DNA from 4 places in the Neorhizobium galegae bv. orientalis str. HAMBI 540 genome. Region 1 is predicted to be linked to each of the others. Evidence: predicted binding sites of a transcription regulator. Region 1 holds the regulator's gene; each other region holds the start of a gene.

Region 1 (5,553 bases):
CCGTAAAGCAGCAGGTAGCAGGTTTCCAGGAAGTCGCCATGCTCGGCCAGCTGTTCGATCGGATAACCGCGATGCAGCAGGATGCCGGCGTCGCCATCGATATAGGTGATCTTGGATTCGCAAGACGCCGTCGAGGTGAAGCCGGGGTCGTAGGTGAAGGTGCCAGTGTGCTTGTAGAGAGCGCCGATATCGACCACATCGGGACCGATGGTCCCCGACTTGACCGGCAGATCGACTTGTCTGTCACCGATTACCAGATTTGCGCTTGTTTCCGTCATGCTGATCCTCCAACCTTTTGGCGGCATGGCGCCCTAAAAGCGCCACAAGAATTAAGCGTCCACCAGTTTAGCTATATGATCCGAAAGCTGATGCCAAGCTGTCGTGACGGCATTTTGTGCAGCGCGAAAAATTATTGGGCAACAGCTTTTGCTTGGATGTCCAACTTCCTGTTGCATGCCCTCTCGACGCCTCGGAATTCCCGATATTTAACCGCCAGTTGACGACCGAGGAATTAACGCGCAGGTTGTATTGCCGCATGTCTGGCGGTGGGGCGAACAGAGCGTTTCATGCCGGAGGAAGATGCATTTCCGACGCATGCCGAGGCAGGGAAGCTGATATCCCGGCCGCCGGACCCCCGCATAAACACAAGCGCTCCCGACTCGGGCAAGCTCCGAAATCTGGCCGAGCTTTTCCCCGCGATCGAGCGCCGCCCGCCGGTCCATACGCTGGACGGAGGCTTTCGCCGCTCCGCAAGCCGACGCCTCGATCGGCTGCGACGCCGTCTCCCGGTCATGCTGGAGGAGGAGACGGTCTACGGCCATGGCTTCCTTTTCCTGCCGGTCGTCGTCGGGGCAGGGGCCGTCTGCTGGTTCGCACTGCCCCAGAACCCCGCTTTCTGGCCGTTTTTCCTCGTTTTCTGCGTTTGCACAATCTTCGTCATCGCCTCGCGCCATCGCTCCGGCACGATCCATCTCTTGCCGCTCGGTGTCGCACTCTTTCTGGGCGGCATGATGCTGGCACAGTTCGAGACCTGGCGACGGTCCACCGTCGTTCTCGATATGCCGGTGACCACCGAGCTTGCCGGCGTGGTCGAGCGCAGGGAGATCGATGCCCAGGGCCGTTGGCGCTATGTCGTCCTTATCGACCGGACATCCAATCCGGAAGTCAGGCGCCCGCCGGAGCGTGTATCGCTGCTTGCAAGGTCCCGACATGAGCCCGCCCAGATCGGCGAGACGATCAGCGGCCGCACGCGCCTTTCACCGCCCTCCGGACCGGCACTGCCTGGCCTCAACGACTTTGCCTTCTCCTCCTATTTCGACGGCATCGGCGCGGTCGGATTTTTTTATGGAGCGCCGAAAAAACAGGCTGCCGGTCCGTCCGGGCGGAGCTGGATTGCCGACATCGAAAGCCGGCTTTTCGATCTCCGCAGCGCAATCGCCACTCGTATCCGTGAGACCGTGCCGGGAGATCCCGGCGCCTTTGCCGCGGCAATCGTGACGGACGAACGCCGGGCGATCTCCAAAGGGACGACCGAGGCTTTGCGGCTTTCGGGATTAGCCCATATCGTCGCCATTTCCGGGCTGAACATGGCGCTCGCCGCCGGTATCTTCTTTGTCGGCGTGCGGACGGCGCTTTCGGTCTTTATGGGCTTCGGCCATGCCTATCCGGTGAAGAAGATCGCCGCACTCGGCGCCCTGATAATGGTCACCGCCTATTACCTGATCTCCGGTTTCGGCGTTTCGGCCGAGCGGGCCTACATCATGATGGCCATCATGCTGGTTGCCGTCCTCTTCGACCGACCGTCGATCAGCCTGCACAATGTGGCGCTGTCCGCGCTCGTCATCATCGCCATGTCGCCCTCGGAAATGCTCGGGCCGAGCTTCCAGATGTCGTTTGCTGCCACCGCCGCCTTGGTCGCCGGTTACGCGCTCTGGAAACAGAGAGCCGAAGGCCGCGATCCTCAGCCTCTGCCGTTCCGTCACCCCATGGTGATGCCCGTCCTAGCCTCCCGGAATTTCGCAGCCGGCGTTTTCGTCACCTCGCTGATCGGCGGCGTTTCGACCGCGATGTTTTCGGTCGAGCATTTTCATCGCATCGCCACCTATGGCCTCGCCGCAAACCTCGCAGCCATGCCGATCATCTCTTTCGTGGTGATGCCGGCCGGTCTGGTCGGCATGCTGCTGATGCCCTTCGGTCTTGATGCTCCTTTCATGAAGCTCATGGGCCTCGGTCTGGAAGCGGTGATCGCCATTGCCGGGCACGTGGCCGCCTGGGGCGGTGATGTCGGGATAGGCCGCCAGCATCCATGGTTCCTGACGGTCTCGACGGCAGGCTTCCTGCTGCTGACCCTGCTCAGGACGAAGCTAAGGCTGATCGGCCCGCCGCTGATGGTGACCGCTCTGCTGTTTTCCTGGCATGAGCGATCGATGCCCCTGGCGGATATATTGGTCTCGGAAGACGGGACGATGGTGGCGCTCGTAGACGAGGGACGGGTTACTACCAATCGCGCCCGCCCGCCTGATTTCATCTATGATCAGTGGAAGAGGGCGCTTCTGCTCGGCGACCCGACCAAACCGGATATGTCGCCAGCCAGAGACAAGCCGCCCGACCGCAAGCCATCAGGCGCAAAAAACGATAAGCGCCGTGAGTTGACCTCGGCGGAACTCGAAACCGTGAGGTTGCGAATAAGCCAGGTGACTTCCGCCCGCTTCACCTGCGAACCGAAGGCCTGGTGCGCCGCAAGCACGGACAACGCCATCATCGTGGCCGTAGAAGACGGCCGTTATGCCGGCGCTGCCTGCGACGCCGCCGATCTTGTCATCGCCCCGCGGGCACGCTTCGACCGATGCCGGTCCGGCGGACTGATGATCAATGGCACGACGCTCAGAAAGACCGGCGCGCTGGAGATTTCGTTGAACGGCACGGGCGACATACGACGCTGGCAGGTCCGTGCCGCAATGGCAGCCGAGGACAGGCCCTGGACCCGGCACCGCCACCATGATTGGCGAAGCCAGAGTTTCGACAACGCGTTGCCGGAACCGCTCCGGCAGCTGATCAGTGATAACGGCGGATGAGGCCGACGAGCTTGCCCTGGATCTTCACCCGATCAGGCCCGAAAATGCGGGTTTCGTAGGCGGGGTTGGCGGCTTCGAGCGCGATCGAGGCGCCGCGGCGGCGAAAACGCTTCAGCGTCGCTTCTTCATCGTCCACTAGCGCCACGATGATGTCGCCGGGATTGGCTGTCGTGCCGTTGCGGATGATCACGGTGTCGCCGTCGAGAATGCCGGCCTCGATCATCGAATCGCCCTTGACCTCCAGCGCGTAATGTTCTCCGGAGCCGAGCATCTCGGCCGGCACGGAGATGTCGTGCGTGTTGTTCTGGATCGCCGAGATCGGCACGCCGGCGGCGATGCGGCCCATGACGGGAACGGTCGTGGCGTTCGACGAGCCATCGTTGGCTGCGAGTTTCTGAGGTGCTGCGACCGGCTGCGGTTTGCCGAGGCTGCCCTCGATGACGCTAGGCGAAAAACCGCGCCGCGGCTGGATGCTTGGCGAATAAGCCTCCGGGAGCTTGATGACTTCCAGCGCGCGGGCCCGGTTCGGCAGGCGGCGGATGAAGCCGCGCTCCTCGAGCGCCGTGATCAGACGATGGATTCCGGACTTGGAAGCAAGGTCGAGCGCGTCCTTCATTTCGTCGAATGACGGCGGGATACCGGATTCCTTCATGCGTTCGTGAATGAACAGAAGCAATTCCTGTTGTTTGCGCGTGAGCATCTTTTGGCACCCTCAGAGTCGGAAACAAATCCAGAACGGACACTATATGTTCCATATGTGTTCCGCAAGTCCCTAAATTTCTGTGAAGTATGATGATTTTTTCTTCATAGATGCGTGCCAGATATCTGGTGTCACACCACTTGCGCGGCGCCAGCCCGCTGCCAAAGTAGCTTTGCGATTCCAATTCAGGGGGCCCTCGCGTGAACGCAAGACCGATCGATCATCTCGTGCTGCCGGTGGCGGGACTTACCGCTGCGCGTTCCAGGCTCACGGAGCTCGGTTTTACAGTTGCGCCGGACGCTTTTCATCCTTTCGGCACCGCCAATGCTTGTGTGTTCTTCTCGGATGGGACCTACCTGGAGCCGCTGGCTCTTGCCAACCGACGCCATGCGGGTGTTGCGGCAAAGCGCGGCAACGTTTTCACCGCCCGCGATCTCGCCTTCCGCAAGACGTCCAACCGGCAGGGCTTTTCCGCTCTCGTTGTCGCGACCCGGGACGCGATGGCCGATCATGCGCGTTTCAAGATGCGCGGCGTCTCGGCAGGCGAGGTGCTGGAATTTTCCCGCGGCATGACCCTGGCTGACGGTTCCGAGACGCAGGCGAGCTTCCGGCTGGCATTCGCCGGCGATCATCGCGCGCCCGAATTCTTCCTGTTTTCCTGCCAGCGCATCAACCCGCTGCCCGCAGATCGCAGTGGGCTGGAGCGGCATGCCAATACCGTTACCGGCCTGAGCGAAATCATCCTGTCGGCCCCGACGCCTGCCGATTTCGCTCCGCTGGTCGAACAGGTGCTGCTGACCAAGGCCGCGCCGGAGGCTGCACCGCTCCAGCTTGCCGCGGCCAATGCCCGCATCCGGATACTGCAGGATCGGGAGCTCGAGGCGGAATTTGCGCTTCAGCCGACCCCGGGCGCCGAAGGACTGCGCGGCCGGGCGGTCATCTTCAAAACCGCCGATCTTGCCGTGACAGAGATCACCCTTGCTGCTAATGACGTCGCATTCGTCCGCCGGGAGGGCCGCGTTCTCGTCTCGGCGGCACCCGGCCAGGGTGTTTTGTTCGGCTTCGAGGAATAGATCATGGAAGTTACCGCAAACTCCAGCGTCTCCGTCGGCGAAGGAGGCGGCAAGGTAGTTTTCGCGCAGAACGCAAAACTGTCGCTGATCGCCGGTCCCTGCCAGATGGAAAGCCGCGACCACGCCTTCATGATGGCAGGCGCGTTGAAGGAACTCTGCGGCAAGCTCGGCATCAGCCTCGTCTACAAGTCCTCCTACGACAAGGCCAACCGCACGTCGATTTCCGGCAAGCGCGGCATCGGGCTCGAAGAGTCGATGGAAATCTTCGCAGACCTGAAGCAGGAGTTCGGCTTTCCGGTTCTGACCGACATTCATACGGAAGAACAATGCGCTGTCGTCGCAAAGACGGTGGACATCCTGCAGATCCCGGCTTTCCTGTCACGCCAGACGGACCTGCTTGTCGCCGCTGCCAAGACCGGCCGCGTCATCAACGTTAAGAAGGGCCAGTTCCTGGCGCCCTGGGATATGAAGAACGTACTCGGCAAAATCACCGCGAGCGGCAATCCCAACGTATTGCTGTGCGAACGCGGCGCGTCCTTCGGCTACAACACACTCGTTTCCGACATGCGTTCATTGCCGATCATGGCGTCCATGGGCGCACCGGTGATCTTCGATGCGACGCATTCTGTGCAGCAGCCTGGCGGGCAGGGAGGCTCCACCGGAGGAGACCGCAGCATGGTGCCGGTCCTTGCACGGGCAGCGGTTG
Region 2 (5,553 bases), 2.1 Mb from region 1:
ATCGTGCACGGCGTTCAGGCGCTCCGAAAACAGCGAGGAGATCCGTTTCGGATCCTGCAACGGCTGCGAGGCACCGGCGGCGATGCGAAACACCCGGCCATCGACCCGGAAAAGCACCAGTTCGAAAACACGTCCCCCGACACCACGGGCTTCCAATTCCGATTTCAATGAAATGGCAATCTGGCCGGTCAGCTGCAAGATATGCTCTTCCGCCTGGATCGGTTCTGGAAGCCTCCGCTCGGCGGAAAGGGCCGCCACGGGCCGGCGAGGCGAGATGGCTTCCTCATTGTGACCGAGCGCCTGATCCAGCCGAAGCAATAGATGAATGCCGAAACGGCGAGCCAACGGCGCACGCGGCATCGGCAGAAGGTCGCCGATCCTTTTCAGTCCGAGCTTGTAGAGCGCCGCGATGGTGGCCTCATCGATACGCAAAGCGTTGACCGACAGAGGCGCCAGCACCGCCTCCGTCACCTGGTCGGCAATCACGCCGCCGCGGCCGAAGCGACAGGCGGCCCAGGACAGGCCCGGTGACGAGGAGATCGCCCCTTTGACATCGAATCCCATCTGCAAAAGTCGGCCAAGAATGTCCTTGAGCAGAGCCTCCTCGCCACCGAAGAGGTGGGTGCAGCCGGTTATGTCGAGAAACAGGCCTTCGCGGCCGTCCAGCGCCACCAGCGGGGTGTAACGATCGCACCAATCGGCAATCGCCTCGAGAAGGCCCTGGTCCGCCGCGCCATCCTCGTCCACCACGTCGATCTTCGGGAACATGGCGCGCGCTTCCGCCAACCCCTGCCCACGCTTCAGCCCGAGACGTTCGGAAACCTCGTCGAGCGCTGTGAGCCGCATGGCGTTTTCGCGCCGGCCGGCACAGAGGATCGGAGGATGTTCAGGACGCCCTTTCGAACGCCATGACAGTCCCCAGAGCCGGCGCGCGATCCTGTCGGTCGGCAGATGCGGGAAGACGAGCGCCAGGATGCGCTGGCGGGTTGTGGAAAGAGAAAGCCTCTCCTGCCTCTCGGCCGAGGGAAAATTGACGGTCATGGGGATTCCACTCCAGAAGTAGGGATAGCGGAGCCGGGATGCGGCTCTTCTCCAGGGTCAGCCTGAAAACGGGATGACCGATGCTGCCGCCAAGCTCGGATCCCTCCGGAAGATGCCGGCGAGCCGCCGGCGCCGGTTCGACAAGAAAGCGGAACGAGGCGCTGCTTGCCTCCTCCTCTCCCGCATGCCGCAACAGAAAGAGCGGCCGTCCCGCCGCCTTTGCCCTCAGACCCAGCCTGCGGCTTTCGGTGAGGCCGAAATGCCTGGGGTTGCCCCGGATTTCGAGAATGGTGGCGACAACAGCCCCGCTGGCCACCGCGGTCTCCGCAAGCCACAGGGCATCGTCCAGCTTGCGCGGCGAGGCGTAAAGAACATCCCGCAGGCTCAATCCGAACTGTTTGAGGCCGACGGAATAGGGAATTCCGGCCTCCTGTGTGGACACGACATCGCCGATCCACAGAACCGGCGCGTCGCTTGGTTGTCTCGCCTTGAGGTGAGAGGCCAGCGAGAGAGTAAAGCCGCTTGCTGCTCCGGCATCTCCCATCAGCAGCGAGCGGATTTCCGTGATGCCGTCGAGCGGCAGGCCACCTTCCAACGCGGTATCCATCGGCGGTATGCCGAATGGCAGACGAGGTTGATTATTCCTGGTTTTCTGGCCTTCCGGATCGGCGGCGGAGTCCGCCTGTTCCGCCGCGGCAAGTGCCGGGAGAGATTTCCCTTCCAATCTGGCGATCTGTTCGCGCAGGGCAAAAAGCGTCTCCTGCGCCGTGGCGTGCTCGGCCATGGCGTCAGCTCCATTCGTACATGTTCTCTTTATGTTCTTATGGATTCCAGAGCTGGCCGAAAGAGTCAACAGCCAAATCCTGGGAATCTTTTCCTCGGATCCTAGGCCGATGATTCTTCACTCGAAAAATATCGCGGGAGGTACTATATGGGCCTGATCAGAAGGAGAGCATATGGCCCGCATCGACCAGACCGACGATTGGCAGGATCGCCACGCACCGACGATCAGCACGTTCGAGTCGCTGGCAATCGAGGCCTATGGTCATTTACCGGAGGAATTCCGGGCTCTCACCGTCAACCTGACGATCGAGATCGAGGATTTTCCGGACGACGACGTTTTCGAGGATATGGCTCTCGAGACGCCTTTCGACCTGCTCGGCCTTTTCGAAGGCCGCGGCATTTCCGAGCGGTTCAACATGGAAACGGGTGAATTGCCGAACCGTATCCGGCTTTATCGCCGGCCGATCCTGGATTATTGGGCGGAAAACGAGGAAACCCTGGGCGATATCATCACCCATGTGCTGATCCACGAGATCGGCCACCATTTCGGCCTCAGCGACGACGACATGGAGCGTATCGAGGCCAGCGCCGACGAAGCTGCTCAGCGCTGATCCTCTCTGACTGGAGCTTATTGCTCTCCGAGCTTCATCTCGGGATCGTATTCCTTGCCATGAACGGTTTTGGTCACCGCCTGGCCGCACTGCATTTCGCCGGTCGTGGCGTTGAAGGCGTAGGTCGGCGAACCGGAAAGTTCCCAGCCCTTGTTCAGCGCCGCCGTCACCTTGTGGCAGAAGGAGGAATCGTCGGGACCGCTGAGGAAGCGATAAAGTTTCATGGCGTTTTCTTTCGTTCGGCGATGATGCGTGCCTTGGCGGTAAGCTTTTCAGCCTCCATCAGGTGCAGCCGCTCGACCATCTTGCCGTTGAGGTTGATGACATTGAGATGTTGCGCACCCGGTCCCGCGAAGGCGGCAATCACCGCTTCCGCCTCTTTCACGGCCTGGGGATCCGGCCCGAAATGCCGGTTGGCAGGTTCGATCTGGGCCGGATGGATCAGCATCTTGCCGGAAAAGCCCATGGCGCGTCCCTGGGCGCATTCCGCCTCAAAGGCTTCTGCATCCTTGAAGTCGTTGAAGACGCTGTCGATCACATCGATCCCATGGGCGCAGCCGGCAAGCACGATCTGCATCAGCCAGGGCACCAGATAGGCCCGGCCGGGCTGCGGCAGCACGCCGGTCTCCTTGCGCAGGTCGTTGAGGCCAACCACGAAACATTGGAGCCGCTCGTCGACAGGGGCAATCGCCGGCGCATTCAGGACGCCCTTCGGCGTTTCGATCATTGCCCAGATGGCAAGATCGTCCGGCGCTCCGGCCTCGGACAGGATATCCGCCACCGCCTGGACCTGCGACATGTGCTCGACCTTCGGGATCAGCACCACGTCGGGAGAGACCTCGGTCACCAGGTCCATATCCGCCTTGCCGAATTCGGTTTCGAGCGGGTTGATGCGGATGATCGTTTCCCTGCCCTGGAGCGGGTTTTCTTTAAACAGTCGGCGCAGGTTGTCGCGGGCTTCCGCCTTCTTTTCCGGCGCGACGGAATCTTCCAGATCGAAGATCGCCGCATCGCAATCGAGGCCATGCACCTTTTCCAATGCCCTCGCATTGCCGGCCGGCACGCTCAGAATCGAGCGGCGAAGGTGAATGGGGGCAAGTTTGATATCGGTCAAGGCAGTCATCGCCGCTTTGTGCCAATCTTTTTGGTCTGCGGCAATACTGCATGCCCAAAGCCCCTTGCAAGAAAGGGCGGAAGGCTCCACATTCCTTGATGAGAAAGGTATATACCATGCAAAACATTCGCGTATTCTTCGTCATCATATCGGCCATTGCCGTGCTCGCCATGGCAGCACTTCTGACGGCTTCGCTGACCGTCGCCTTTGCCGGCATTCTCGCGGTTCTGTCCATCGGGCGTGCGCTTTCGGCGCGGCTGAAGCCGGTTCCGGTACGGGCCAAGGCGAGCAAGCGCGAGATGCGCGTCTGGAACGACGGCCGCGGCACGATCATCGACCTTTGATCGCGCCGAAGCGGTAAAGAGACGAATGCGCCGGTTTCCGGCGCGTGGGCGTACCGGTTCACGCCAAACAGCCCTTCAAATCCGCGTCAATATGCTTTATGGCAGCTTCCGCAGATAAGTCCACGTGGAGGCAGATCATGGAAAAGTTCACCAAGCTCACCGGCGTTGCAGCGCCGCTTCCGGTCATCAATATCGACACGGACATGATCATTCCGAAGGATTACCTGAAGACCATCAAGCGTACCGGTCTTGGCAAGGGTCTCTTCTCGGAAGCCCGCTACAAGGACGACGGTTCTGAAAATCCCGATTTCGTGCTGAACAAGCCGGCCTATCGCAACGCCAAGATCCTGGTCGCTGGCGACAATTTCGGCTGCGGCTCCTCGCGCGAACACGCTCCCTGGGCGCTTCTCGACTTCGGCATCCGCTGCGTCATCTCGACGAGCTTCGCCGACATTTTCTACAATAACTGTTTCAAGAACGGCATCCTGCCGATCGTCGTTTCCCAGGAAGACCTGGACAAGCTGATGGACGATGCCGAGCGCGGCTCGAACGCCATCCTTTCGGTCGACCTCGAAGCCCAGGAAATCACCGGCCCGGATGGCGGCTCGATCCATTTCGACATCGATCCCGGTCGTCGCCATATCATGCTCGAAGGCCTCGACGACATTGCCTCGACAATGAAGAGCGATGCTGCGATCAGCACTTTCGAAAACAACAACCGAGCCGCTCGCCCCTGGCTCTGATTTCCGGAGCAACCTGATGGTCAAGCGGATTTCCTCCGGATCGCCCTTCGAAACGCGGATCGGCTATTCGCGCGCCGTGGTGGACCGCGACATCGTCTATGTCTCCGGCACCACCGGCTATGACTATGCCCGGATGGAAATGCCCGAGGATGCCGCGGCCCAGACGCGCAACACGCTCGGCACGATCGAGAAGGCGCTGAAGGAGGCCGGAAGCGGCCTTCAGGACGTCGTCCGGGTGCGCTACTACCTCACAGACATGGCTGATTACGATGCCATCGTTCAGGTTCTCGGCGAGACTTTCTCCGAGATCCGGCCTGCGGCGACCATGGTCGTTTGCGGCCTCACCACGCCGGAAATGAAGATCGAGATCGAAGTGACTGCCCGCATCGGCGCCGGCAGTCCTTAAACCTTTCCAGCCTCGTCCTTTGGCAGGCTCGGACGAGGTTTTGCCAGGCGCGGAGATCCCGCGCGGGACGACGCGAGCCTGCAAAACCCGCAAGGACACGAAAACGATATGGCAAAGAACCTCTTCCTCCTTCCCGGCGACGGCATCGGCCCCGAGGCCATGGGCGAAGTCCGCAAGATCATCGCTCATATGAACAGCGCCATGAAGGCCGATTTCGTCCTCGACGAAGGCCTGGTCGGCGGCTGCGCCTACGATGCCCATGGCGCCGCGATTTCCGAAGAGGATATGAGCAAGGCCATGAACGCGGATGCCGTGCTCTTCGGCGCCGTCGGCGGCCCGAAATGGGACCAGGTTCCCTATGAAGTCCGTCCGGAAGCCGGCCTGCTTCGCCTGCGCAAGGATATGGAACTGTTCGCCAACCTGCGTCCCGCCATCTGCTATCCGGCGCTTAGCTCCGCTTCCTCCTTGAAGCCGGAACTGGTCGAAGGCCTCGACATCCTGATCGTCCGAG
Region 3 (5,553 bases), on a different replicon from region 1:
CGCAATTAACCTCTCGGTAACGAAGCCGGAGCATGAGTCTGGGGCTCAATCGCTGAGAGGTTTTGTCATGCGTGTTCCCGGTGGTGCTGTGCTTTTGGTTATCCCGATTATTGCGGTGCTGCTGTTTGGCGCGTCGCTCGCTTGGGACCAGCTCGACAAACTCGATCCCATCGTGACTGGCGCGATCCGATAGAAAGATATCTATGCCTTCCTCAACCAGCTCCCACGCTCGCTTTTGATTGAGGAAGGGCTTGGCAGGTGGAGCCCGGTTGCCATTGCAATCATCGGCATGAGTCTCATCTTGCCGGGGAGGACTGCTTACGTTGACGCTAAGATGGACAAGCCGGTACGAGCTTCAAGTGAGATAATATTTGGGGCTTGGCTCACAAATTCATGCTTTCCGAATGGCGGTATTGTAGGGATCAGGAATTAGCACTTGCCGAGAGCGCTATTTTGGCTGCGCTCGGGCAGCGCAATGGTCGCTGACGAGCGCGGCCTTGCGCGCGATCGAATCTCGTCGCGCACGGTCCACGCCAGGAATGCCATTGCCAGCATGGCGGCCGGGAAGCGAACGTTGCTGGCGCAACGATAGCGGAGAGCCGCTGGAGCGCACCAAACTAAATCCGAACGCACCATCCTTACGTGCTGTTCTTAGCACGGCTACGCCGCTGCCGGCGCTCTGTCGAAAGATCGGGCAGATTGCCCTCCAGCTCCAGGCTGGTGTGGTCGCGGTCATCCGCCGAGAATTCTCTTTCGATTTCCTTGATCGCGTCTTCGAGCCTGTGCAGTTGGGTTGGCAGAGAACCATGCCCAGCAGGCATGTCTGCGCGTGTAAGAAGCCTTTCTATTCCACGGCGGGCGGAAGCATAGATACGTTGCCGCCCTTCGACCGTGGTGTCGTTGGAGCGCTGGATGGCTTGGCGGAGTACGGAAATAAGTGCTGACATAGGATCCTTGCCGCGATGAAAGCATGGAGCTAGGGCCAGATTGTCAGTCGTCAATTGTGCGAATTCGCGCTAAATCCAACTGTTTACTATTTCCAAGCGCCGGCGCAGTCTATCCTGTAACGTTGTTGAGCTGCCATGGGTCAACGCGCTCCCCTTGCGCCATTTCACGACCGCCAGATCGCTATGCTGACGCGCGATCAACGCATAACTGGCTCGAGGGGCTCCTTCCTGAACCAGACATCTCGCATAGGCTTCCGCCGGGCGCTCCGCCGTTCAACCCTTCCTGCTCAGACAATGCTGGCATTCTAAAGCGCCAGCCACAGCTGCGATTCCGCGATCGGTGCTCGCCGTTCCAGCGAAGACAGCGACACGCCGAGCAGGCGGATCCCTTTTCGCGGTGGGAAGATTGGCGCGAGCAGCCGGCCGACTACGTTCTCCAGCTCGGCGATCGTTGGTAGAGGAGCCGCAACCGTTCTGCTGCGGGTGATCTGAGTGAAATCGGCATATTTGACCTTCAGTGTCACGGTCTTTGCGCCGATTTCATTGGCCTCGCAGTAACCCCACACTTTTTCGATCAGCGGCTGAAGCCCTTCGCGGGCAGGCTCGTAGGCGTGGAGGTCCTGCGAGAACGTATCTTCGGCGCCAACGGATTTGCGCACCCGGTCGGGCCTGACCTGGCGCTCGTCGAATCCGCGGGCGATGCCGTAGAAATAGGGTCCCGACTTGCCGAAGTGGTCGACGAGGAATTCGAGCGTCTTCTGCTTGAGGTCTGCGCCCGTCTCGATCCCGAGCCGGTGCATCTTCTCGGCCGTCGCCGGCCCGACGCCATGAAATTTCTTGACGGAGAGCGCTTCCACGAATGCCGGTCCATTCTTCGGGGTGATGACGGCCTGGCCGTTGGGCTTGTTCAGATCGCTCGCCATCTTGGCGAGGAATTTGTTGTAGGAAATTCCTGCCGACGCGTTGAGGCCGGTCACCTGCTTGATCCTGACACGGATTTCCGATGCGATCTCGGTGGCGAGCTCCATGCCCTTCAGGTTTTCGGTGACATCGAGATAGGCCTCGTCGAGCGAAAGCGGCTCGATGAGAGGCGTGTACTCTGCGAAGATCTCACGGATTTGCTGCGACACGGCCTTGTAGACATCGAAGCGGGGCGGCACGAAAATCAGCTCCGGACATTTGCGCTTCGCGGTGACAGACGGCATGGCCGAGTGAACACCGAATTTGCGGGCCTCATAGCTCGCCGCCGCCACCACACCGCGGGCTGCCGATCCACCGACGGCAATCGGTTTGCCGCGCAGGTCAGGGTTATCGCGCTGCTCGACCGATGCGTAGAAGGCATCCATGTCCACATGCACGATTTTGCGGATGGTGGGCGAGCTCGTGTCGTTCATGGCGGCTTCAGCGATCGTGATGTTATCCGCCAGCCTTCTACCTCGAAACAGAAGGGGAACGTAGCAGTCTTCGCCGCGATATCAACCATTTCGATGACGCTGGTGTCCAAGCCAGAAACTACCGGGCGCCTCAGGGGTTCTCGCCCTGTAAACATCAGGAGCAAGAGACAGCAGCAGTACAGCCCCAAAACACCACACGTCCATATGCCGAGGCCAATCGCTGGTAGACGAGGCCCGATCCAGCTCTGAGAGCTCCCGAGGGCTTATGCTTAACAGCGCGCTAGCGGTTCGGCCTAGTCGCTGCGGCGCGGTCCCGGCCGGCGATCACGCGGCAGCTTCGACGCAGGTGCCCCGATCCTGACGATCATTCCATCACATCAAATAAGCTCGATCTGCGCGACCGCTGCTTCAAGTTTATGTTCATCGCGAATCTCGCTGTGGAAGAGTTCGAGCAATGTCGCCGCAGCCCCTCAGCTTGCGGGCTCTTCTTGCGAATGCCACCCGCTGCGCGTCGGGTTGAGGGGCTGCGCCTTGGCGGACCAGCGCAGGCCCTTGTTTGCCCGGATCGGCTTGTCCGCTAGATGGTTCGTCCGCTAGATCAAGTGGGGACAGCCCTTGGTTTGCCCAGCAAAGCGCTAGCGGGTTCATATCCTGTCAAAAACACCGATTTCCACCGATCGACCGCCCAAGCATACTTCATCTGGTATTGTTGACAGCGTACATCATATCCTGCATCCGCCCTACGATGTCGTCCAGCACTGCAATGCGCTGCCCGCCTGACGGACGAATGGCGAAGTAGGAGACTTCGATCTTCGGCTCGAAGGGAATAGCGATGATGTCGGCGCCGGCGGACCGAAGGCTGGTGTGATCGACGATGCCGACACCCATTCCCGATGCAGCGAAATAGCAGCAGTTCAGCATCGAGGTTTCCATCGTGCTGATCGGTTGATGGTCTTCATTCGAAAAGGCGCGGTCCAGCGCCAGCCTGAGCGGCGAATTGCGGCCCGGGATCAGGACGCGCTCGTCCAGAAGGTCGGCGGGCGTGATGACCTTGCGAGACGCCAGCCGGTGGCCGGGCGCCATGGCGGCGACAGCATGCGAACCGTGCAGCAGGACGGCATTCTTGTCGGCCATACGCGGCGAGCCGAAGACGAAGCCGAGATCGTAACGGTTTTTCTCGACCATATCCCAGATATGGCGGCTGTTTTCGACATCGATCACCAGTGGGATGTCCAGACGGTTGCCGACAACATCGATGATCGCCTGATGCAGGTAGGGCCGGACCAGCGAGGTGACGCTGGCTATCCTCAGCACGATGTTCTTGTGCCGGCGGATATCGTCGGCGGCCTGAGCGATCTGGTCGAGCCCGAGATAAAGCCGCTCGACCTCCCGGAAGAGCTGCGTCGCCTCGGCTGTCGGCATCAACCGGGTCCCGACCCGTTCGAACAGCCTGATCTCGACGATTTCCTCCAGGTCGCGGATGAGGCGGCTGACGGCAGGCTGCGTGACGCTCATCGCCTCGGCGGCGGCGGTAATGCCGCCCGTCATCATCACGCTTCTGAAGGCTTCGACCTGTCGTGGCTTCAATCGCATGCGCTTGGCTCTCCCATAACATTAGGACATGAACGGAACACCAAATGCAATTTTTCTTTTCTGGCCCGAGGCTTTAATGCCATCTCTATTCCGCTGGGAGAGCGCGGATTTCGGAAACACCGGAGGAGCTCCATCATGAAATTCCTTACGATCGCAGCCGCATTGGCAGCGTCAGTCTTTGCCGTACCGTTCGCAGCCCATGCGAAGGACCTGACCGTTGGTCTGGCCGCCTCGACCACGTCCATGGATCCGCAGTTCTATGTCGTCGGCCCGAACAGCGCCATGGCGCGCAACCTCTTCGACGGCCTCGTCAATCAGGACGCCAAGCAGCAGATCCAGCCGGCACTCGCCGCGTCCTGGACGACGATCGACGATACGACCTGGGAATTCAAGCTACGGCCGAACGTCAAGTTCCACGACGGCAGCGACTTCACGGCGGACGATGTCGTCGCCAGCATCAAGCGCGTGCCGCTCGCTTCGAAGAACAGCCCGAGTTCGTTTGCCGCCTATGTGAAGGCGATTACCGAGATCACTGCCGTCGATCCGCTGACGGTCCGTATCAAGACGGACGGCCCGACGCCGCTCCTTCTGAACAACCTCAGCCGCATCGCCATCCTGCCGGCCGAAATGGAAAAGACGACCACCGAAGACATGAACTCGGGCAAGGGCGTCATCGGCACCGGTCCGTTCAAATTCGTCTCCTGGACGCCGGACGACAATGTTGTCGTCGCCCGCAACGACGGCTACTGGGGCGAGAAGGCGGCGTGGGACAAGGTGACGTTCCGGGTGTTCAAGAACAGCAGCGCCCGTGTCGCCGCCATGCTTTCCGGCGATGTCGATATGATCGAGAGCATTCCGACTGCCGACACGCGCAAGCTCCAGGCGTCCGACAAGCTGAAGGTCGTCAACGTTGCGGGCAACCGCATCATGTATCTTCACATGGACCAGGGCCGCGAGGAATCGCCCTTCGCCAAGGGTCCGGACGGCAAGAACCCGCTGCTGAAGCCGGAAGTACGTCGTGCGCTTTCTCTCTCGATCAACCGTGAGGCGCTCGTCGACCGCATCATGGACGGCCAGGGCGTTCCGGCCGGGCAGGTCGTTCCGGAAGGTTATTTCGGCTATGACCCGGCGATCAAGGTCGATGCCTACGACCCGAACAAGGCCAAGGAACTGCTGGCCAAGGCCGGTTATCCGGACGGTTTCTCGTTGACCTTCCACGCATCGAACGACCGTTATCCGAACGACTCCAAGGTGGCGCAGGCGATTGGCCAGTTCTTCAGCCGCATCGGCATCAAGACGGAGGTCGTGACGCTGCCGGGCAGCGTCTACTTCACCCGCGCTTCCAATCTGGAGTTCAGCTTCATCATGGGCGGTGCCGCTGTCGAAACCGGCGAAGCCTCCGGCGTGCTCGGCCCCATCCTCGAGACCTATGGTGAGAAGGCAGGGCAGGGCAATCGCGGTCGCTACTCCAATCCGGAGTTCGACAAGGCGCTGAGCGAAGCCCGTGGTACGCTCGACGATGCCAAGCGTGAGGCGCTCCTGAAGAAGGCGACCGAGATCGCCATGACCGATCTCGGTGTCATCCCGGTCTTTTACCTCGCCAACACCTGGGCACTCAA
Region 4 (5,553 bases), 1.6 Mb from region 1:
GACAGTCCCGGACGAGCTTCTGGAAGCGGCCCGTGTGGACGGAGCCGGCCCTATGAAGTTCTTCCGGGACATCCTGCTGCCGCTCTCGCGCACCAATATCGGCGCGCTATGCGTCATCCTCTTCATCTACGGTTGGGTTCAGTACCTCTGGCCGCTCCTGGTGACCACCGACCCCGGCTATTACACGCTGATGATGGGGATGAAGCGCATGGTTACGGCGCAGGACGGCGTCATCGAGTGGCAACTCGTCATGGCAGGGTCCGTACTCGCCATGCTTCCCCCCATCCTCGTCGTGATTTTCATGCAGCGGTTGTTCATCCGCGGGCTTACTGAAACGGAGAAATAACATGGCTGGCATTCACATTTCAGAAGTTTCGAAGGTTTATACCGGCGGCGTAAAGGCGGTAAGCTCCGTCTCCATCGACATAGCCGATGGCGAGTTCATCGTCCTCGTCGGTCCATCTGGCTGCGGCAAGTCTACGCTGTTGCGCATGGTTGCGGGGCTGGAAGCCATCTCTGCGGGCGAAGTGAAAATCGCCGGCCGGGTCGTCAACGAGGTCGAGCCGGCCGAGCGCGATATCGCCATGGTGTTCCAGAATTACGCTCTCTATCCGCATATGACGGTGTATAACAACCTGGCCTACGGTCTGAAGAACCGCGGTACGCCGAAGGCTGAGATCGACGCGCGTGTCGCCGAAGCCGCCCGCATGCTGGAGATCACCCAGTATCTGGAGCGCAAGCCCCGCGCGCTTTCCGGCGGCCAGCGCCAGCGTGTCGCCATGGGCCGCGCCATCGTCCGCAAACCGGCAGCCTTTCTGTTCGACGAGCCGCTTTCCAACCTCGATGCGAAACTGCGCGTTTCCATGCGTGGCGAAATCAAGCGCCTGCAGCGCCGCCTCGGCACCACCTCGATCTACGTCACCCATGACCAGCTCGAAGCCATGACGCTCGCCGACCGCCTCGTCGTTCTGAACGGGGGAGAGATCGAGCAGATCGGGGCGCCGTTGGAAGTTTACCACGCGCCGGCCTCCACCTTTGTCGCGAGCTTCATCGGTTCGCCGGCCATGAACCTCGTCAAGGGCGAACTGCATGGCGACAAGCTGGCGATCGGCCCGGCGATGATCAGCCTCAACGGTTTCGCACCGACTTCGGGCGCAGTTACCGTCGGCGTTCGCGCCGAGGACCTGCGCATCGCGCGCGACGACGAAGAGGCTCTGCCTTTCCGCCTCGAATATACCGAGGAACTCGGTGCCCAGCGACTGATCCACGGCACTGTCGGCGATCAGCAGATCACTGCCGCCGTTTCGCCGGAAATTGCGATTTCTGCGGAAATGCGCATCGCCGTCGATGCCAGGCGCCTGCACTTTTTCTCGCTCGATACGGGCAAGCGGCTGCCGGGCAACGTACCGGCGGAGGCGAAGCTCGCGCCCGTCGAACCGGTTCTCTAAAGAGAGCGCGAAAATCAGGCCGATCGTTAAAATTGTAAGATCGGCCTGAACAGCAGCCTTACTCTTTGCCACTACAGTTTCCCGGAATTGGCAGCTTTTGGGGGAAAGATGAGTTGGCACGTCCTCGCCGCGACCGCAGCGGCACTCGCATTCAGATACAGGTCCGACGCCCCGGAGAAGCCGAAGGTTAAGGCGTTCATCGGCGCCTGTCCGCATTCTCTGGAAATGAAGCCAATGCCGATCGAGCCCACATGGGTGCTCGCCGGTGATCCGCGGGCGCGGGCCGCCTCCCACTCCACTGCAGAAGACGATTGCGCCACGACCGGCGTGTGGGAATGCACGGCCGGCGAGTTCCGCTGGTATTTCCACTGGGACGAGACGGTGGTGATCCTCGAAGGCGAGGTGCACGTGACCGCCGATGACGGCACGCAGCGCACGCTGACGGCAGGCGATGTCGGCTATTTCAAGGGCCGGACCTGGGCCACCTGGCGCATCGACAATTATCTCAAGAAGGTCGCCTTCATCCGCCGGCCTTTCCCGAAGCCGATCGCCATGCTTTTCCGCCTGCGCAACATGTTGCGGGCAAAGACGCAGGTCGGCATCTCCGCGTGATATCGGCCGATTGCAGTTGCCTTTGGGGGCTCGCCATCCTACATCAGGCGGGCCAATCCTAGGGGGCTGAAGTCATGGCGAAAATCCGCAAGGTCGCGTTCCAGATGGACCATATTTCCGGCATCAGCATTGCCGGCGATTCCACCTTCGCCATGGCGCTCGAAGCGCAGGCGCGTGGTTTCGAACTCTTTCACTATACCCCCGACCGCCTGACCATGCGCGACGGCAAGATCTTTGCAGCCGTCGAACCGCTGCAGGTTCGCGACGTCAAGGGCGATCATTTCACGCTCGGCGACAAGGAGCGCATCGACCTCTCGGAGATGGACGTCGTGCATCTGCGTCAGGATCCGCCCTTCGATATGGGCTATATCACCTCGACCCATCTGCTCGAGCGCATCCACCCGAAAACGCTTGTCGTCAACGACCCCGCCTGGGTGCGCAACTCGCCTGAGAAGATTTTCGTCACCGAATTTGCCGATTTGATGCCGGCAACGCTGATCAGCCGCGATCCGGGCGAAATCGCCCGCTTCCGCGAGGAGATGGGTGACATCATCCTGAAGCCGCTCTACGGCAATGGCGGCGCCGGGGTTTTCCATTCCGCCCGCGACGATCGCAATTTCACGTCGCTGCTCGAAATGTTCGGCCAGATGTATCGCGGTGAACCCTATATCGCCCAGGCCTATCTGCCGGCCGTGCGCAAGGGCGACAAGCGCATCCTTCTGGTCGATGGCGAGCCGGTCGGCGCGATCAACCGGGTTCCCGCCGAGCACGACAGCCGCTCCAACATGCATGTCGGCGGCCGCGCCGAGGCGACCGAGATCACGCCGCGCGAGAAGGAAATCTGCTCCCGCATCGGACCCGCCCTGCGCGAGCGCGGCTTCATCTTCGTTGGCATCGATGTCATCGGCGATTACATGACCGAGATCAACGTCACATCCCCGACGGGCATCCGCGAAGTCAAGAAGTTCGGCGGCGCCGACGTCGCAAGCCTCCTCTGGGATGCAATCGAGGCAAAACGCGCCTGATGCAGGCAAGGGGTTTCGGATACTGATTGCCTTTGTTCTCACGATGCAACCGCCTGCAACCCACTTGCAGCGGATGCGTGAAGTTGTTCGATTAATGTTCTTGTTTCATTCTTATTTCTATGCCAGATTGCAATTCTTGGCACGGAAAGCGTGTATCGCTGGCGTCCTGGACATGAAGTTAGGGGCGGGGTGGATATGGTTTCGCGCGTCAGCACGGTTGCATTCCAGGGCATAGAAGGCGTTCCGGTCGACGTGCAGGTCATGGTCGGACCCGGAAAAATCAACATGCATATCGTCGGCCTGCCGGACAAGGCGGTGGCCGAGAGCCGCGAGCGGGTGCAGGCGGCGTTGCACGCCTCTGGCCTTGCCATGCCGCCGAAGAAGATCACCGTCAATCTGGCGCCGGCCGACCTTCCGAAAGAAGGATCGCATTTCGACCTGCCGATCGCGCTGGCCCTGATGGCGGCGTTGGGCGCCGTTCCCGGAGATGCACTCACCGGTTATGTCGTGCTTGGGGAACTGAACCTCGACGGCACGCTTGCGCCCGTGGCCGGCGCACTTCCGGCGGCAATCGCCGCCAACGCTCTGGGAAAGGGCCTGATCTGCCCGGCCGACAGCGGCGCGGAAGCCGCCTGGGCAGGGGCCGATATCGATATCATCGCGCCGCGCAGCCTGATCGCGCTTGCCAACCATTTCCGCGGCACCCAGGTCATCTCGCGTCCGCAGCCGGCGATCCGCGCCTTGCCTGCCAACCTGCCGGATCTCGTCGACATCAAAGGCCAGGAAAGCGCCAAGCGGGCGCTGGAAGTCGCCGCAGCCGGTGGGCATAATCTTCTGATGGTCGGTCCTCCCGGCTCCGGAAAATCCATGCTCGCCGCCCGGCTGCCGTCCATCCTGCCGCCGCTTTCAGCTGCCGAACTGCTGGAAGTGTCGATGATCCATTCGATCGCCGGCCAGCTTTCCGGCGGCAAGCTTTCCGATCGCCGACCTTACCGCACGCCACACCATTCGGCCACCATGGCAGCGCTCGTGGGCGGTGGCCTGCGCGCCAGGCCAGGGGAGGCATCGCTTGCCCATCACGGCGTGCTGTTCCTCGACGAATTCCCGGAATTCTCGCCGCAGGCGCTGGACGCGCTCCGCCAGCCGCTGGAGACCGGCGAATGCATTATCGCCCGCGCCAACCATCGGGTTTCCTATCCCGCCAGTATCCAGCTCGTCGCCGCCATGAACCCATGCCGCTGCGGCATGGCAGGCGAACCCGGCCATTCCTGCGCACGTGGGCCAAAATGCATGTCGGACTATCAGGGGCGCATTTCAGGGCCGCTGATGGACAGGATCGATATCCGCATAGACGTGCCGGCCGTGTCCGCTGCCGATCTCATTCGTCCGCGGCCGGCGGAAAGTAGCGCGGATGTCGCCAGGCGCGTAGCGGCTGCGCGTGACAGGCAGCGGGAGCGGTTTGAACAGGCGGGTTATCCGCGCGTGCTCACCAATGCCCGCTGCTCGACGGCATTGATCGAGAAGATCGCCGAACCCGATCCCGGCGGTCTCCAGCTGCTCAGGGATGCGGCGGAAAAGCTCAAATTCTCAGCCCGCGGATACCACCGCATTTTGAAGGTCGCCCGCACGCTCGCCGATCTGGACGGCAAGGATACCGTCGGCCGCCTCCATCTCGCCGAGGCGATTTCCTATCGCATGGCCGGCGAACGGCTGGCGACGGCCGCGGCGTGAGGGTAGGGAGTGGTGAACGAAGCTCTCAGCGGCTTGTATGACGCCGGCTTCGCCCGACACCACCCACTATCCACTAATTCCCCAATCCCTCAAAAAGCGCCGTCGACAGATAACGCTCGGCGAAGGATGGAATGATGACCACGATGGTCTTGCCGGCGTTTTCTTCGCGGCTGCCGACTTCGATGGCGGCCTGCAGCGCCGCACCGGAGGAGATACCGACCGGCACGCCTTCGAGCCTGGCCACCAGGCGGGCCATCTCCATCGCCTCACCGCTGTTGACGGTGATGATCTCGTCATAGATGTGCGTGTCCAGGATTTTCGGTGCGAAACCTGCGCCGATGCCCTGGATCTTGTGCGGCCCGGGCTGTCCGCCGGAGAGCACCGGCGATTCTTCCGGTTCGACGGCAATGATCTTGAGTGCCGGGTTACGCTCTTTCAGCACCTGGCCGGCACCGGTGATCGTGCCGCCGGTGCCGATGCCGGAGACGAAGATGTCGATCTTGCCATCGGTATCGTTCCAGATTTCCTCGGCCGTCGTCTTGCGGTGAATTTCGGGGTTGGCCGGATTTTCGAACTGTTGCGGGATGACCGCGTCCGGAAGGGAAGCGGCGAGTTCTTCCGCCTTGGCGATCGCTCCCTTCATGCCTTTCGGGCCTTCGGTCAGCACCAGCTCGGCGCCGAGGAGGGCCAGCATCTTGCGGCGCTCGATCGACATGGTTTCCGGCATCGTCAGGATC

The links. Region 1 encodes LexA, which represses DNA repair genes until DNA is damaged. Its sites were predicted from a motif close to TGTTCNNNNTGTGTTCNG; they were not measured.
Region 2: the regulator LexA is predicted to act here: its motif matches at 1,847-1,864, upstream of RG540_RS19825 (ImuA family protein).
Region 3: the regulator LexA is predicted to act here: its motif matches at 2,385-2,402, upstream of dinB (DNA polymerase IV).
Region 4: the regulator LexA is predicted to act here: its motif matches at 3,170-3,187, upstream of RG540_RS22355 (YifB family Mg chelatase-like AAA ATPase).

The regions. Positions count from the first base shown of each region.
Region 1 covers NZ_HG938353.1:1,528,009-1,533,561, forward strand. Annotated here, with positions in the region: gene gltA (citrate synthase) at 1-278, opposite strand, end outside; gene RG540_RS07845 (ComEC/Rec2 family competence protein) at 567-3,074, shown strand; gene lexA (transcriptional repressor LexA) at 3,055-3,774, opposite strand; gene RG540_RS07855 (VOC family protein) at 3,975-4,847, shown strand; gene kdsA (3-deoxy-8-phosphooctulonate synthase) at 4,851-5,553, shown strand, end outside.
Region 2 covers NZ_HG938353.1:4,107,055-4,112,607, forward strand. Annotated here, with positions in the region: gene RG540_RS19820 (Y-family DNA polymerase) at 1-846, opposite strand, end outside; gene RG540_RS19825 (ImuA family protein) at 887-1,825, opposite strand; gene RG540_RS19830 (metallopeptidase family protein) at 1,998-2,435, shown strand; gene RG540_RS19835 (DUF1737 domain-containing protein) at 2,453-2,659, opposite strand; gene RG540_RS19840 (HpcH/HpaI aldolase/citrate lyase family protein) at 2,656-3,558, opposite strand; gene RG540_RS19845 (hypothetical protein) at 3,666-3,893, shown strand; gene leuD (3-isopropylmalate dehydratase small subunit) at 4,031-4,636, shown strand; gene RG540_RS19855 (RidA family protein) at 4,653-5,042, shown strand; gene leuB (3-isopropylmalate dehydrogenase) at 5,151-5,553, shown strand, end outside.
Region 3 covers NZ_HG938354.1:1,551,129-1,556,681, reverse strand. Annotated here, with positions in the region: gene RG540_RS33520 (hypothetical protein) at 68-193, shown strand; gene RG540_RS29890 (hypothetical protein) at 639-947, opposite strand; gene dinB (DNA polymerase IV) at 1,253-2,341, opposite strand; gene RG540_RS29880 (LysR family transcriptional regulator) at 3,038-3,934, opposite strand; gene RG540_RS29875 (ABC transporter substrate-binding protein) at 4,070-5,553, shown strand, end outside.
Region 4 covers NZ_HG938353.1:4,622,519-4,628,071, forward strand. Annotated here, with positions in the region: gene ugpE (sn-glycerol-3-phosphate ABC transporter permease UgpE) at 1-346, shown strand, start outside; gene RG540_RS22340 (sn-glycerol-3-phosphate import ATP-binding protein UgpC) at 348-1,448, shown strand; gene RG540_RS22345 (cupin domain-containing protein) at 1,557-2,060, shown strand; gene gshB (glutathione synthase) at 2,135-3,085, shown strand; gene RG540_RS22355 (YifB family Mg chelatase-like AAA ATPase) at 3,281-4,816, shown strand; gene cysK (cysteine synthase A) at 4,890-5,553, opposite strand, start outside.